DNA from 2 places in the Sphingomonas sp. GW821-FHT04B01 genome. Region 1 is predicted to be linked to the other one. Evidence: riboswitches for the same ligand, from Rfam matches in the RefSeq annotation. Region 1 holds a riboswitch; the other holds the start of a gene.

Region 1 (7,524 bases):
CACCGCTTGCAATGCGCGGACGTGATCCTCGACGAACAGCCAGTCGCGCACATTCTCGCCGCGCCCGTAGACGGGCAAGGTCTCTCCCGCCAAGGCCTTGACGATCATCAACGGGATCATCTTTTCGGGAAAATGATAGGGGCCGTAGTTGTTCGAGCAATTGGTGACGAGCACCGGCAGGTCATACGTATGGCCCCAGGCACTGACCAGATGATCGGATGCCGCCTTTGACGCCGAATAGGGCGAGCGCGGGTCATAGGGCGTCTCTTCGGTGAATGCGCCGCTAGGCCCCAACGAACCGAACACCTCGTCGGTCGAAATGTGATGAAAGCGGAACGCCGCGCGCTCGGTTTGTGACAGGTCCTGCCAATAGGCACGCGCGGCGGTAAGCATCGTGAAGGTGCCGACGACGTTGGTTTGTATGAAGGCGCCAGGGCCATCGATCGATCGGTCGACATGGCTCTCGGCGGCCAGATGGGTGATCACGTCCGGGCGGAAGTCGTGGATCGCGGTGCGGACCGCCGCCGCATCGCACACGTCGGCATGGACGAAACGATAGCGGGGATCGTCGGCGATCGGCGCGAGGGCGGTCAGCGTACCGGCATAGGTCAGCGCATCGAGGTTCAGCACCTCGTGCCCGGTGTTGCAGATCAGGTGGCGGACCAACGCCGAGCCGATGAAGCCGGCTCCCCCGGTGACGAGAATACGCATGGCTTGTGCCTAGCTGCAAAGGGTTAACAGGCATATCTAGGCTACGACATGTCGCCGTGTCGACATGTCGGATTGCATAGGAATCGACGATTAGGTTTGTCGATGTGCATTCTGCTCAAGTCGTGCCACGCTTGAATATAGGGCTGTCGACACGCCGACACCCCAACACCCCGACACGTCAACATTCCACCACGTTGACCGCCAGCCCGCCGAGGCTCGTCTCCTTGTATTTCGAGCGCATGTCCTCGCCGGTCTGGCGCATCGTCTCGATCACCGCGTCGAGGCTGACGACGTGGCTGCCGTCGCCGCGCAGCGCGAGATAGGCGGCGTTGATCGCCTTCACCGCGCCCATCGTGTTGCGCTCGATGCACGGGATCTGCACCAGGCCGCCGATCGGGTCGCAGGTGAGGCCGAGATTGTGCTCCATGCCGATCTCCGCGGCATTCTCGATCTGGCGGTTGCTGCCGCCGAGCACTGCGGCAAGCGCCCCCGCTGCCATCGAACAGGCGACCCCGACCTCCCCCTGGCACCCCATCTCCGCGGCCGAGATCGACGCGCGTTTCTTGTAGAGCATGCCGATCGCCGCGGCGGTGAGCAGGAAGCGGCGCGCGCCCTCGTCGTCGGCGCCCTCGATCAGCGTCTCGTAGAAGCGCAGCACCGCGGGCAGCACGCCGGCCGCGCCGTTGGTCGGCGCGGTGACCACCCGGCCACCGGCGGCATTCTCCTCGTTGACCGCGAGCGCCCACAGGCTGACCCATTCGAACACCTCGGCGGGGTTGCGGCCGGGCGCGTCGCCGGTGAGGCCCTGCTGGATCACGCGAGCGCGGCGCCGCACCTTGAGGCCGCCGGGCAATATGCCCTCCTGCGCGATGCCGCGGTCGATGCACGCGCTCATCGCGGCGCGGACCGCGTCGAGGAAGGCGTCGGTCTCCGCGGGGCTGCGCCACGCCTCCTCATTGGCGCGAACGAGCTCGGCGATCGACAGGCCGGTGGCATCGCCGAGCACGAGCAGATCGGCGCCCGAGCCGAACGGGTGGCGCACCGCGACATTGCCCGCGGCGAGCCGTTCGCCCTTGCGCAGGATCGCGCCGCCCCCGATCGAGAAATAGGTCTCGGCATAGGTCGCGCCATCAGCATAGCGGGCGGTGAAGGTCATGCCGTTGGGATGTTCGGGCAGGAAGTCGCGCGGGTGGAAGACGACGTCGTCGGGCGCGAAGACGATGGCGTGGCGGCCGGCGAGCGTCAGCCGCCGGTTGTCGCGGATATCGGCGAGGATCGCCGGCGCGGCATCGGGATCGAGCCGCTCGGGCTCCCAGCCGCCGAGGCCGAGGATCGTCGCGGTGTCGGTGGCGTGGCCGCGCCCGGTGAGCGCGAGGCTGCCGTAGAGATTACAGGTGACGCCGACCGGAGCCCCCTGCCCTATCCCCTGCCTTGCCCCCTGCCCGGCGCCCTGTCCGAGCGCGCGCTGCCCGAAGTCGAAGGCGGCGCGCATCGGGCCGACGGTATGCGAGCTCGACGGGCCGATGCCGATCGTGAACAATTCGGCGACGCTGATCGGGCGATCGAGGTTGCGGTCGAGCGGCGCGGTGACGGGATCGGTGTGCATGCGGTCCTTCCGCCGGTCGCTGCCGGCCTGCATGCCCCATCTGTCCCTTGCGCCTGAGATCATTATCCCGTCGGCGGGCACCGGCTGGCGCCACTCTCCAGATGTCGTCGTCGATCGGTCCTTCTGCCTGAGAGTTTCCGGGGCGGTTGCTCCTTCGGCGCCGGGGCCAGCCCGGTCTCTCCCTGATCGACGTCGCGGACGGTATCATCGCCCCGCTACCGGTCAAGGGCGCCGCACGCGCCCGTTCCATCCTGTCGAGCTATCGACATGTCGACAGATCGACCTCGTCGCGTCTGGCACTGCAGGGATTCGAACGACTTGGCACCATCGGGTCGAGGCATAGACATGTCGACAATCCGACTTGTCGTACGGCGGATGCCGGGCGCGGCGTCCGCGCCTGCCGGAGCCCGCCATGGGCCGGCGAGACCCGCCGCTCGCGCGCCATTTCCTACTCGAAAGCACGAATGGGGCGGCGTCCAAGCCCATTTTCCCTCGGGAATCCCGTGTGGGGTGCCAAAAGTTCGTGCTTTCGAGTAGGAAATGAACATGGCCCGTTCCCCTGCCCCGACCCGCCCGTCCGCCAGCGCCGGTACCGTGCCGCACCGCGACCTGTTCACGCTCGACAGCCCGCTGCACGGCGAGATCCGCGGCGAGCGGTCGCTGATGGCCTTTCCCTTCTTCGCGCTGTCCAAGAACGCCTGGATGAAGCCGCTGACCTACGATCACGCCACCGTGTCGATCGAGGTGCGCCCCTCGGCGAGCGGCGTCGCGACGATCTACGACAAGGAGATCGTCCTCTATATCGCCAGCCTGATGGCGGCGAAGCTCGAGGCGGGCGAGCATGTCGAGCAGGATTTCATCTTCACCGCGCACGATCTGTTCTCGGTCACCGGCTCCAACCACAGCGCGCGCTCCTACGGCCGGCTGTCGGAGGCGCTGGAACGGCTGCAGGGCACGCAGATCAAGACCAATATCGAAGCGGGCGGGGAGGGGGAGGAGGGCTTCTTCTCATGGCTTTCCGAAGCAAAACTCCATTATTCCAAGACGAAAAGTGGGGAGCGGCGGCTGAAGGCGGTCAAGGTGCGGCTGTGCGACTGGCTGTTCCGCGCGATCCTGCTCGATCGCCACGTGCTCGATTATGCCGCCGCTTACTTCCAGCTCGGGCCGATCGAGCGGCGCATCTACGAGGTGGCGCGCTCGACCTGCGAGGAGGGCGGGCTCGACCTCGATCTCGCCACCTTCCGCCTGCAGATCGGCTATCAGAACCCGCTGTCGAACTTCAAGGCGGCGCTCAAGCAGATCGTCGCGACCGACGGCATCCCCGATTACCATCTCGAACTGGTCGAGAGCGAGGCGGCCGAGGAGGAGGGCGCCGCCCCGCGTCGTGGCCGTAAGGCGCCGCAGAACCGGGTGGTGATCACGCCGCGGCCGCAGCCGGGGCAGGCGGTGCTGAGCGAGCATCGCACCATCGTCGAATCGGCCGCGGCAGAGGGAACCAATCCGGCCGGGTGATTCGCCGGCGGCTGCGAATTGTTACTCGAAAGCACGAATGAATGCGGTGCATTCCTACTCGAAAGCACGAATGGCAGCGCGCCATTGTTACTCGAAAGCACGAATAGAAACGCCTATTCTACTCGAAAGCACGAACTTTTTTCAGGTTAAATACTCGAAAGCACGAATCGTAAGCGCTTCCGCTGTTGGATCATTGCTGCAACAAGAATGACGCGCGGTCATGTCGACCGCGGCGATGTTCATGGAGTGGCCGTGACCACATAAAGGAAAGCCCGGCACGAAGGCCGGGCATCCCAAGGAAATATTCGAGAGACCGGCGTCGCCAAACGTCGATCGGTGACTTTTCAACAGCTCACGTCTCCCGAATAGCTCCGAACCCGTTCCGGTTCAAGGATGCGCGTTTCGCGCCACGGTCTTTTTTGTCCTCGGTCCCGGCCCCGCAAGGGGATGGAAGATGACGGCGTTTACCCTCGGGGAGGCGAGCGCCCGCGTGCTCGCGCGGGCGGGCGACGGGCTGCGTGCTGGATCGCGGGCCCCGGCACGTACTCGCGCACCCCACCGCACCGGTGCGCCGGTGCTGCGCGACAGTATCGAGGCGGGGACGTTCGAGGAGCTGTTCTTCGCGACGCCCGCCCCCGGCGAGACCGACCGGCTGCTGCGCGCCTGCCGCCGCACGCTCGACGCCGGTCGGCGCCTGCGCCGCGAGGAACGCGCCGGTACCCGCACGCTGAGCGCCACCGAGCGCAGCATCGCCGGGCTGACCGCGGCCGCGGTGCGCGTGTTCGAGGAATTGTGCACGCTCGCCCGGCTCAACCAGGGCCGCGTCTATCCGAGCTATGACTGGCTCGCCGAGGCGACCGCGCTCGGCCGGGCGACCGTCGCCCGCGCGCTGCACGCGCTCGAACGCTGCGGCTTCCTCGTCCGCCAGCGCCGGTTCAAGCGGGTGGAAGGGGAGGGGCCGCGCTATCGCCAGACCTCCAACGCCTATCGCCCGCTGCTGCCGGCGCGGGTGCTCGCCTATCTGCCGCGCTGGATGCGTCCGGCGCCGCTGCCGGTCGATCACGAGCAGCATCGCGCGGTCGAGGCGGAGGCACATGAGAGGATGCTGGCCAGCCTGTCCTGCCGGGAGCGCGCCACGGCCAGCGTCGGCGGCATGCTGGGCAAGGTGCTCGCCTCGCTCGGCGCGGCGATCGATCGGGATATGGCGTCAGCGTGCGAGTCTCAAAAACATCCGCAACCGCTCATGGATTCCATTTGAATGAGAACAAGAGGGTTGGCCTAGACGGCCAACACAGCCGTCTGACGACGAGGAAGGACAAACGACGAACCAAAACGACCCGACGATAAGACGAAAAGACCGGAGTGCCGGCTACGCCGTCACATGCTCCCTAGAAGGAGCAAGCGGTTCAGGGCGGTAATCCTCACCTTTGGCAGCGTGCGTCGATCTGTCGAGGTGTCGACGGATCGACGGCCGTATCGTGCTCGTCGATTCCGCTGATCGTCCGGTCGGGCAGGGGGCTCGACGCGTCTATATGTCTATACGTCGAGGACTTGCCACGTCGGCATGTAGACATGTAGGGAGGACGACATGGCGACCATCGCGATCATCAGTCAGAAGGGCGGCGCGGGCAAGACGACGCTCGCGCTCCACCTCGCCGCGGCCGCGCAGGATGCCGGCCGCGTCGCGCTCATCATCGATACCGACCCGCAGGCGACCGCCAGCCAATGGGCGGCCTGGCGTGGGGAGGCGCCGCCCGAGGTGATCGACAGCCCGCCGCCACGGCTCGCCGCCAAGGTCGAGGCAGCGCGCGGGCAGGGGGCCGAGCTGATCGTCATCGATACGCCGCCCCATGCCGACAGCGCCGCCCGCGCCGCGGTCGAGGTCGCCGATCTCGTGCTGATCCCATGCCGGCCGAGCGCCTTCGACCTGTCGGCGATCCAGACCACCGCCAAGCTGGTGCAGCTGCTGCGCAAGCCCGCCTATGTCGTCTTCACCGCCGGCGCCCCCAATGCGCCGCGCGTCTACCAGGAGGCGGGCGAACTGGTCGAAGGCTTCGGCACGCCGCCTTGCCCGGTGCAGATCCCCGACCGCGCCGCCTATCGCCACGCGAGCGGGGAGGGGCGCACCGTCATGGAATATGAGCCTGACGGCAAGGCTGCCGAGGATATTCGACAGCTCTACGCGTGGACATGTCGACAGGTCGGCATGCCGGTTGCTAAGATCAAGACCCGCAAGAAGGTACCTGCATGAGCCGCAAGCCGAGTTTCGCGAATCTGCGCACCGTCAGCGCGCCGCCTGCCACCGTCGCGGCGCCGGCACCGGTCGCCGCTCCCCCGCCGCCCGTCGGCGCGGCAGGGCAGGGGCCGGCAAGCCGCCAGGGCCGCAAGCAGATCGCCGGCTTCTTCAGCCCCGAGATGTCGTTCGCGATGCATACCCTGGCGCGGCGGCAGGGCCGCAGCCTGCAGGCGCTGATGGCCGAGGCGTTCAACGACGTGCTGCGCAAGCACGGTGAGAGCCCGATCGGGGATTGAGGCGGCGCCGGAGGCTGACCAGCACGCGAGGATGCTGATCTCCGTGCACGCTGTCGATGCTTGGTCATCTTCAGAATGGTCCATCCCAGCGGAAGATGGTCTGATACATCGCGTCGGCGCTTACGTAGCCATAGCGATCGACGTGGCATCAGCCTTCGCTAACGGGAAGCTGAGCATTGAAGGCTTCGCAACAGCGTTTGAGCGCCGCCAGATCGCCGGCTTTGCAGACTCAGCCTCTTTGTAATGCGCCAATGACCGGTCCGACATGGCGCGAGCGATGATGCTTAGCTCGGATCGAAATCCATGCCCAACGACCCGAAGCGCAAGCCCAGATCATTCTAGAGCAGTGTAGATCTCAAGGGGCTTCCCGCGCGCCAGATCGACTGGGATACGCGCTTAAAAATGCCCTGTCTGTCACACTGCAGGCAAACCCCTCGCTCCACGTTGATCGGACTCGTCGAGCTTGTAAAAGATAAAGGGTCAATGTATAAATTATAGGATCGGAGCTATGGCAGGATATGCCATCTGGCACCGTTGTATACACCGGTACGATGGCGCCGCTGCACGGGGCTGGATCATTGATCGTGACTGCTCGGGTATCTGATGACGTTGCGGCCGAGATCGACCGCCTCGCTACCGCCAACGGCCAGAGCCGTTCGGCGTGGATGTCCCACACGCTGACGCGTCTCGTTCTTGCCGAAGGTGGCGAGGATCTTCCGCTGGTGCCGGTTGCAAGGCGCGGTCACCCGGACGATGCCGTCCGGGTCACGCTGCGCCTGCACCGCCGCGAGATCGAGGCGATCGATGCGGCCGGTGCGCCGCTCGGGCTAAGCCGAAACGAATGGCTCAAGCGCGCCATTCGCTGGCAGCTCTGGGACAGGGCAGGGGTGTTGCGGCTCGCCCCCGCCACGCAATCCGAGATCGGCAAGCTGCGCAAACAGGTCCTCGCGATCGGGCGCAACATCAACCAGGCGGTCCACGCGATGAACGCGGCGAACCTGCCCGGCAGCACGTTGGAAATCGCGCGCATCGCGACGCCATTCATCGACACGTGCGCCGATTTGAAGGCGCTGCTGTTCGACGTGCGCCGGACGTTGAGCAGCTATGTCAGCGGCGAGGTCGCCTACTGGACCGGTGCGCCGGAGAGGGAGGCGGAATGAGTT
Region 2 (7,524 bases), on a different contig from region 1:
GGGATCGTCCGACAGCGCGGCATTGCCCTCGGTCACCGTCCCCGACACCGGCGAATAGACGTCCGACGCGGCCTTGACCGATTCGACCACCGCGGCCTCGTCGCCCTTGCCGAGCTGCTTGCCCGCCTCGGGAACGTCGACGAACACGATGTCGCCGAGCTGGCCCTGCGCATAATCGGAGATGCCGACGGTGCCGGTGTCGCCATCGACATCGACCCACTCATGATCTTCGGTGAAATAACGGCTCATCACTTGCCTCCTGCGCGGACATAGCGGTGGGGAACGAACGGCATCGGAGCGACCGTCGCCTCGTGGATCTTGCCGCGCTGGACGAGGCGCAGCGGCGTGCCGGCCTCGGCGAGCGCGGCGGGAACATAGGCCATGGCGATCGGCGCACCGACGCTCGGCGCGAAGCCGCCGCTGGTGACGCGGCCGATCACCGCGCCCTCGGCGTCGACGACGCTCGCGCCCTCGCGCACCGGCTGGCGCCCGGCGACCGACAGGCCGACGCGCTTGACCGCGGGACCATCGGTCCGCTCGGCGAGGATACGCGCGGCGCCGGCGAAATCGGCGGCCTCGCGGCGGCGCTTGGACAGAGCGAAGCCGAGATCGGCCATCACCGGCGTCGTCTCGGGATCGAGATCGTGGCCGTAGAGCGGCAGTCCGGCTTCGAGCCGCAGCGAATCGCGCGCACCGAGGCCGATCGGCTTGACCTCGGGCTCGGCGCAGATCGCATCGGCGAAATCGGCGGCGGCTTCGGCGGGGATCGAAATCTCGACGCCGTCCTCGCCGGTATAGCCCGAACGGCTGATCCACAGCGCATGGCCGTTCCAGTCGAACGCGCCCGCGGTCATGAACACGAGGTCCTCGACGCCGGGGATCAGGCGCGACACGGCGGCGACCGCCTTGGGCCCCTGCACCGCGAGCAAGGCCTGATCTTCCATCAGGTTCATCGTCAGATCGTCGGGCAGCACGTCGAGCAGATAGGCGAGATCGTCATATTTGGTCGCGCCGTTGACGACGACGTAATGGCTCGCCGCGCCGAACGGATGCGCGCCCTCGGCGGGCAGCGTCGTGGCCATCAGATCGTCGAGGATGCCGCCCTCGTCGTTGAGCAGCAGCGAATAGCGGATCTTGGTCGGCGCGAGCCCGGCGATATCGCCCGGCAGCACCGCTTCGAGCGCCTTGGCGACGCCGGCGGCGTCGAGCCCGTCGCCGGTGAAGCCGACCTGGCCCATATGGCTGACGTCGAACAGGCCGGCGGACTCGCGCGTCCACAGATGCTCGGCCATGATGCCCTCATATTGGACGGGCATTTCATAGCCGGCGAACGGCACCATGCGGCCGCCGCGGGCGCGGTGCCAGCCGTCGAGCGGCAGCAGCTGGATTGCGGGCTCGTCGCCGTCGAGGTCGTCGAGCGGGTCGGGCAAGGTGTCTGGCAGCGAATCGCTCATCAACCGTCTCCAAGAAAGGCACGGGACCAAAGACGGCACGGGGCCGCAATCGATCCGTCATACCCCCTCTGTCACGGTGACCTGAGAGCTTTGACCCGGCGCGTCTCCGCAGCGGGCTTACCCCTTCGGTGGCTCCTCAAAGGAACGCTTTCCAGAGTGTCGATAAGGCAGCGCGCGGTCCCGTTTGCCTGAGAGATTCCGGGGTGGTTGCTCCTTCGGCGGCCTCCTTGTGAAGAGGCTCTCTCCCGCGCCCGCCCATGCCGGTCGCCCGGCATCGACGCGTGGTGCTGTGACGGGCGGCGGGGCCTTAGTCAATGCGGAAACGCCCTCCCCTCCCTGCGCGGGAAGGGAAGAGAATCAGCGTTGCGCGTTATACTTCAGCTGGTCGTCGGTGAGCTGGAAGCCGACCAGCGCCTCGAAGGTCGCGCGCAGGACCGCGGAGCGCACCTCCGGCCGCGCCAGCGGATCGGTCGCGGCATCCTCGTCGCCCGCCTTGCGCTTGCGGGTGAGCTGGTTGCGCACCTCGTCGGGCAAGGTCGCCGCCGCCCGCGCGATCTGCGTCGAGGCGGTGCCCTGCGCCTGCGCGCGCGCCTGCCCGGCGTCGAAATGCACCGCGATCTGCCCCTTGCGCTTGGCGGTCACCGCCGAGCCGCCGCGGACGATCGCGATATAATAAGGCAGCACCACGTCGCGCGGGCCCTCGGTCCGCGTCCGCCGCGCGAGCACGTCGAAGGTGACGCTGGTGGCGATCTGCTCGCCGGCGTCGTTGCAGGCGCCGCGCACGTTGGTCATGCTGGCGACGACGTCGATCGCGCTCGCGTCGCGGCTCGTCGCCGGATCGAACAGGGTGATGTCGCCGGTACCGGCGGCGACGCCGACCGTCGGGCAGGCGGAGCGCACGGCGGAGATGCCGCCTTCGACGATCTCGCCCTTGCTGGCGCAGCCCGAGAGGATCAGCGCGAGGGCGGACAGGCCTAAAGCCGGGGTTTTCACGAGGACGCGTACCTTTGTCGAACGGACAGTGATGCGCCGCCGGAGAACCCGGGCGATGCGCGGCGCACCATAGGAACCGGCTTTCCCGCGTGCAAGCAATCGCGTACTTCCGCGCGGTGAGCCAATCGCGTACTTCCGTGCGCCGCACCAATCGCGTAGAACCGCCGGCATGGCCTCCCAATTCCCCGCGGACGGCGGCAAGCCCGTCCTCGAACTGCTGATCGCCGCACCGCGCGGCTTCTGCGCCGGCGTCGACCGCGCGATCCGCATCGTCGAACTCGCGATCGAGAAGCACGGCGCGCCCGTCTACGTCCGCCACGAGATCGTCCACAACAAGTTCGTCGTCGACACGCTGAAGGCGCAGGGCGCGGTGTTCGTCGAGGAGCTCGACCAGGTGCCCGACGGCGCGCCGGTGGTCTTCTCCGCGCACGGCGTGCCCAAGTCGGTGCCGGTCGACGCGCAGAACCGCGGCCTCGACTATCTCGACGCAACCTGCCCGCTGGTGTCGAAGGTCCATCGCCAGGCCGAGCGGCTCGTCGCCGCCGGCCGCCACATCGTCTTCATCGGCCACGCCGGCCATCCCGAGGTCGTCGGCACCTTCGGCCAGGTGCCTGCCGGCGCGATGTCGCTGATCGAGACCGCCGCCGATGCCGAGATCTTCGCGCCGGTCGATCCCGACAATCTCGCCTTCCTCACCCAGACGACGCTGTCGGTCGACGACACCGCCGCGGTGGTCGCGGTGCTGCAGCGCCGCTTCCCCAACATGCTGCCGCCGCGCGGCGAGGACATCTGCTACGCCACCTCGAACCGGCAGGCGGCGGTCAAGGCGATCGCCGCGGCGTGCGACGCGATGCTGGTGATCGGCGCCCCCAATTCGTCCAACTCGGTGCGGCTGGTCGAAGTGGCGGAGCGCGAGGGCATCCCGGCGCGGCTGATCCAGCGCGCGGGCGATCTCGACTGGACGTTCCTCGACGGCGTCGGCACGCTCGGCATCACCGCCGGCGCCTCCGCGCCCGAGCTGCTGGTCCGCGAACTGGTCGACCTGCTCTCCACCCGCTTCGCGATCACGGAGCGCGAGGAGGAAACGACGCGCGAGACGATCGCATTCAAACTGCCACGCGGCCTCGACGCCGCGGCATAGGCTGACCGTCCCCCGGCGCACGTCCGGGGGACGTGGAGACTGGGGAGGGATCATGGCCGTCTACACGCACGTCTCGGCCGAGGCGCTGTCCGCGTTCCTGCGCCGCTACGCCGAGGTCGGCGAGCTCGTCTCCGCCAAGGGTATCGCCGAGGGCGTCGAGAACAGCAACTATCTCGTCGACACGACGACCGCGCGTTTCATCCTGACGCTCTACGAGAAGCGCGTCGACGCCGGCGACCTGCCCTTCTTCCTCGACCTGCTCGATCATCTGGCGGACCGCGGCCTGCCGGTGCCGCCCGCGATCCGCGACCGCGACGGCGTCGCGATCCAGACGCTGGAGGGCCGCCCCGCCTGCCTGATCCGCTTCCTAAACGGCGTCTCGGTGACCCGCCCGACGCCGGATCAGGCCGCCACCGCCGGCGCCGCGCTCGGCGCGCTACACGCCGCGGTCGCCGATTTCGACGGCAGCCGGCCCAACAGCCTCGGCATCGCCGACTGGCGGCCGCTGCTGATGCGCTGCGGCAGCGATCTCGACGCCATCGCGCCGGGCCTGTTCGCGCGCGTCGATGCCGCGCTGGCGGCGGTCGAGACGGCCTGGCCGCACGATCTGCCGACCAGCGTCATCCACGCCGATCTGTTTCCCGACAACGTGCTGATGCTCGGCGCACGGGTGACCGGACTCATCGATTTCTACTTCGCCTGCCGTGACATACGCGCCTATGACGTCGCCGTGATGCACACCTCCTGGGCCTTCGATCCGCAGGGCGCGCCGCTCGCCGGCGTCGGCCCGGCGCTGCTCGCCGGCTATGGCGGGGCGCTCGGCCTGTCCGCCGCCGAGCGCGCCGCGCTGCCGGTGCTCGCGCGCGGCGCGTGCATCCGCTTCCTGCTCACCCGCGCATGGGACTGGCTCGACACGCCGGCGGATGCGCTGGTGACGCGCAAGGACCCGCTCGCCTATCTGCGCCGGCTCGACTGGTACGACGCCCATCCGGAGGCCTTTGCATGACCGACCCCGCCGCCCCCCAGCTCGTCGAGATCGCCACCGACGGCGCCTGCAAGGGCAATCCCGGCCCCGGCGGCTGGGGCGCGCTGCTCCGCTTCGGCGGCCACGAGAAGGAATTGTCGGGCGGCGAGACGCTGACCACCAACAACCGCATGGAGCTGACCGCGGCGATCGAGGCGCTGCGCGTGCTCACCCGCCCGTGCCGGATCAAGCTCAGCACCGACAGCAAATACGTCATGGACGGCCTGACCCGCTGGATCCATGGCTGGCGCAAGAACGGCTGGCGCACCGCCGACAAGAAGCCGGTCAAGAATGCCGAACTCTGGCAGGCGTTGTTCGCCGAGACGCAGAAGCACGAGATCGAATGGATCTGGGTCAAGGGCCACGCCGGCAACGCCGACAACGAACGCGTCGACAAACTGGCGAGTGACGCGGCGATTGCGGCGAGCCGCCCGGCGGGGTGACCTGGTCCTCCCCCGCCAGGGGGAGGTGGCACGGCGCAGCCGTGACGGAGGGGGAGGATGGGGTGGTAGCCGCCAATTTTGCTCCCGCCCTATCCTCCCCCTCCACCACTCGGCTGACGCCGAGCGGTCCCCCTCCCCCCTTGCGGGGGAGGACTTAAGCGAACCGCCCCGCGGCATAGCGCGCGACGTCGACCCCCTCGAACCCCGCCGGCAGGGCCGTCCCCAGCAACAGGCTCGCCGCCACCGCCGCGCCGGCGGGCGCGGTCTGGATACCGAAGCCGCCCTGCCCCGCGCACCAGAACAGCCCCGCCACCGCCGGATCGAAGCCGTACACCGGCAACCGGTCCGGCGCGAAACTGCGCAATCCCGCCCAGCGCCGCTCGACTGCCGCGACCCGCCAGTCGACCACGCCCTCGAACCGGTCGACCGCCAATGCGACGTCGATCTCCTCGGGCGCGACGTCGTGCGGATCGACCGGCGTCTCGTCGTGCGGACTCAGCCACAGCCGCCCCGCCTCCGGCTTGAAATAGAAGCGCCCCGCGATATCGGCGACATGCGGCAGATCGGCGCCCGCGGGCGGATCGGTGCGCAACTGCACCATCGTCCGCCGATAGGGCTGGATGCCGAGCGGCGCCGCCCCCAGCCGCACGGCGATGCGATCGGCCCAGGCCCCCGCCGCATTCACCAGCACGCGCGCGCGATACGTCCCCGCCGGCGTCGCGATCGTCCAGATGCCGTCGGCACGCCGCGCCTCGTCCAGCCCGGCGCGCGTCGCGATCGCTCCACCGGCGCGGCGAAATTCAGCCAGATAGGCGGCATGGAGCGCCGCGACATCGATATAGGCGCAGCTCGGCTCGTGCACGCCGAGCGTCCATTCGGGCCGCAGCCCCGGCACGAACGCAGCGGGATCGACGCGGTCGAGCGCCACCGTGGTCCCCTCGAACGCGGCGAGGAAGGCGTCGACCCGCCCGGCATCCGCCGCCCGCCCGATATGCAGCGACCCCAGCGGCGCGAGATAGCCGCCGCCGCGCAACGCCGCTTCGGAGGCGCTGGTCAGCGGCTGGATGCCCGGCCCGCCATAGGTCTCCGACCAGAAGGCCGCCGAGCGCCCGGTGCTGTGATAGCCCGCCTGCGCCTCCGCCTCGAGCAGCAGCACGCGGGCGTGCGGCGCGAGCGCGGCGGCGAGGCTGGCGCCGGCGATCCCCGCGCCGACGATTGCGATATCGTGGATCATCGCAGCCGGTCCAGGAACGCGTCGATCGCGTCGAAGGCACGCCGCCGCACCGCATCGTCCTCGCGCAGGATCTCATGCGCCGATTCGGCACCGAAGCGCACCAGCTCGACCCGCGGCAGCCGCGCCGCCAGCCGCACCGCGGCGCGGGCATCGACCAGCCGGTCGGCATCGGCGACCAGCATCAGCATCGGCACCGCGAGCGTCGCCAGCCGCGGGTCGGCCTGCAGCCGCGCGCCCGAGTCGAACGCCTCGAGCACCCACGCCCAGCTCGGCGGCCCAAGCAGCAGCGACGGATCGCGCGCATACCAGAAGGCCTCGTCGGCATAGCGATCGAGCGAATGGGTGAGCCGCTGCTGGCGATGGCCGGCGGACGCCTTGCCCGGCCGCACCGTCCACGCCGGCCGGGCGGGATCGCCGATCTTCGTCATCGCCCAGGCGACCGCACGACCGGCCCGCGCGCCGAGCGGTGAGCGCACGCCGATCATCGGCGACACCAGCACCGCCGCATCGGGCACGACGCCGCCGTCGAGCATCGCGCGCAGCGCCAGATGCCCGCCCATCGAATGGCCGAGCAGCACCGCCGGTCCGCTCCCCTCGCGCGTCCAGTCGCGCCAGAAGGCGGTGAGGTCGCCCACCCACGCGTCGAAACTGGCGGCATGGCCGACGTGCGGATCGGCGGCGAGCCGCCCGGAGCCGCCCTGCCCGCGCCAGTCGAACGCGGTCACCGACCAGCGCCGGGCATGCAGGTGGCGGATCGTCTCGAGGAATTTCTCGACGATGTCCGCGCGGCCGCCCTGCACCAGGATACGCCCGCGGGCGTCGGGGTGCGGCCAGTCGAAGCGACGGTGGCGCCAGCCGTCGGGCGCCCGCCATTGCGTCAGGCGCGAATCGGCGGGCAGGTCGCGGCGCAGCTCGGCTTGGTCGGTCATCGTTGCTTTGGTTACGGTTTCGCAAGCCATGCCGTCTACCTGTCGCGTCCGATGGGATGGGATAGTCTATTGATCGCGGCGCTGGCCGTCACGCTCGGCGGCCTACTCGTCGCCGCGGGAATCGAGGATGCCCGCACCCGCGAGATCGCCAATGGCAAGAATGCGGCGATCGCGCTGCTCGCGCCGCTGTGGTGGTGGGCGATGGGGCTCGGCTGGGGCGACGTCGCGGTGCAATTGCTCGTCGCGGCGATCGTCTTCGCGGCGTTCGTCGGCGCCTTCGCCTGCGGCTGGATGGGCGGCGGCGAC

The links. Region 1 has a riboswitch for glycine ahead of AC07UH_RS18210 (L-serine ammonia-lyase). Riboswitches for the same ligand answer to the same signal wherever they lie in the genome.
Region 2: it holds a riboswitch for glycine, as region 1 does, so the genes downstream of both, gcvT (glycine cleavage system aminomethyltransferase GcvT) here and AC07UH_RS18210 (L-serine ammonia-lyase) in region 1, are expected to answer to the same signal.

Annotation. Positions count from the first base shown of each region.
Region 1 covers NZ_JBWKTR010000009.1:114,781-122,304, reverse strand. The annotation lists gene rfbB (dTDP-glucose 4,6-dehydratase) at 1-711, opposite strand, end outside; gene AC07UH_RS18210 (L-serine ammonia-lyase) at 890-2,317, opposite strand; glycine riboswitch at 2,423-2,512, opposite strand; gene AC07UH_RS18205 (replication initiator protein A) at 2,864-3,829, shown strand; gene AC07UH_RS18200 (helix-turn-helix domain-containing protein) at 4,284-5,087, shown strand; gene parA (ParA family partition ATPase) at 5,418-6,080, shown strand; gene AC07UH_RS18190 (ribbon-helix-helix domain-containing protein) at 6,077-6,361, shown strand; gene AC07UH_RS18185 (hypothetical protein) at 6,393-6,605, shown strand; gene AC07UH_RS18180 (hypothetical protein) at 6,913-7,521, shown strand.
Region 2 covers NZ_JBWKTR010000003.1:367,578-375,101, forward strand. The annotation lists gene gcvH (glycine cleavage system protein GcvH) at 1-249, opposite strand, end outside; gene gcvT (glycine cleavage system aminomethyltransferase GcvT) at 249-1,454, opposite strand; glycine riboswitch at 1,513-1,619, opposite strand; glycine riboswitch at 1,620-1,712, opposite strand; gene AC07UH_RS10540 (hypothetical protein) at 1,812-2,447, opposite strand; gene ispH (4-hydroxy-3-methylbut-2-enyl diphosphate reductase) at 2,617-3,588, shown strand; gene thrB (homoserine kinase) at 3,641-4,594, shown strand; gene rnhA (ribonuclease HI) at 4,591-5,055, shown strand; gene AC07UH_RS10560 (NAD(P)/FAD-dependent oxidoreductase) at 5,210-6,289, opposite strand; gene AC07UH_RS10565 (alpha/beta fold hydrolase) at 6,286-7,218, opposite strand; gene AC07UH_RS10570 (A24 family peptidase) at 7,270-7,524, shown strand, end outside.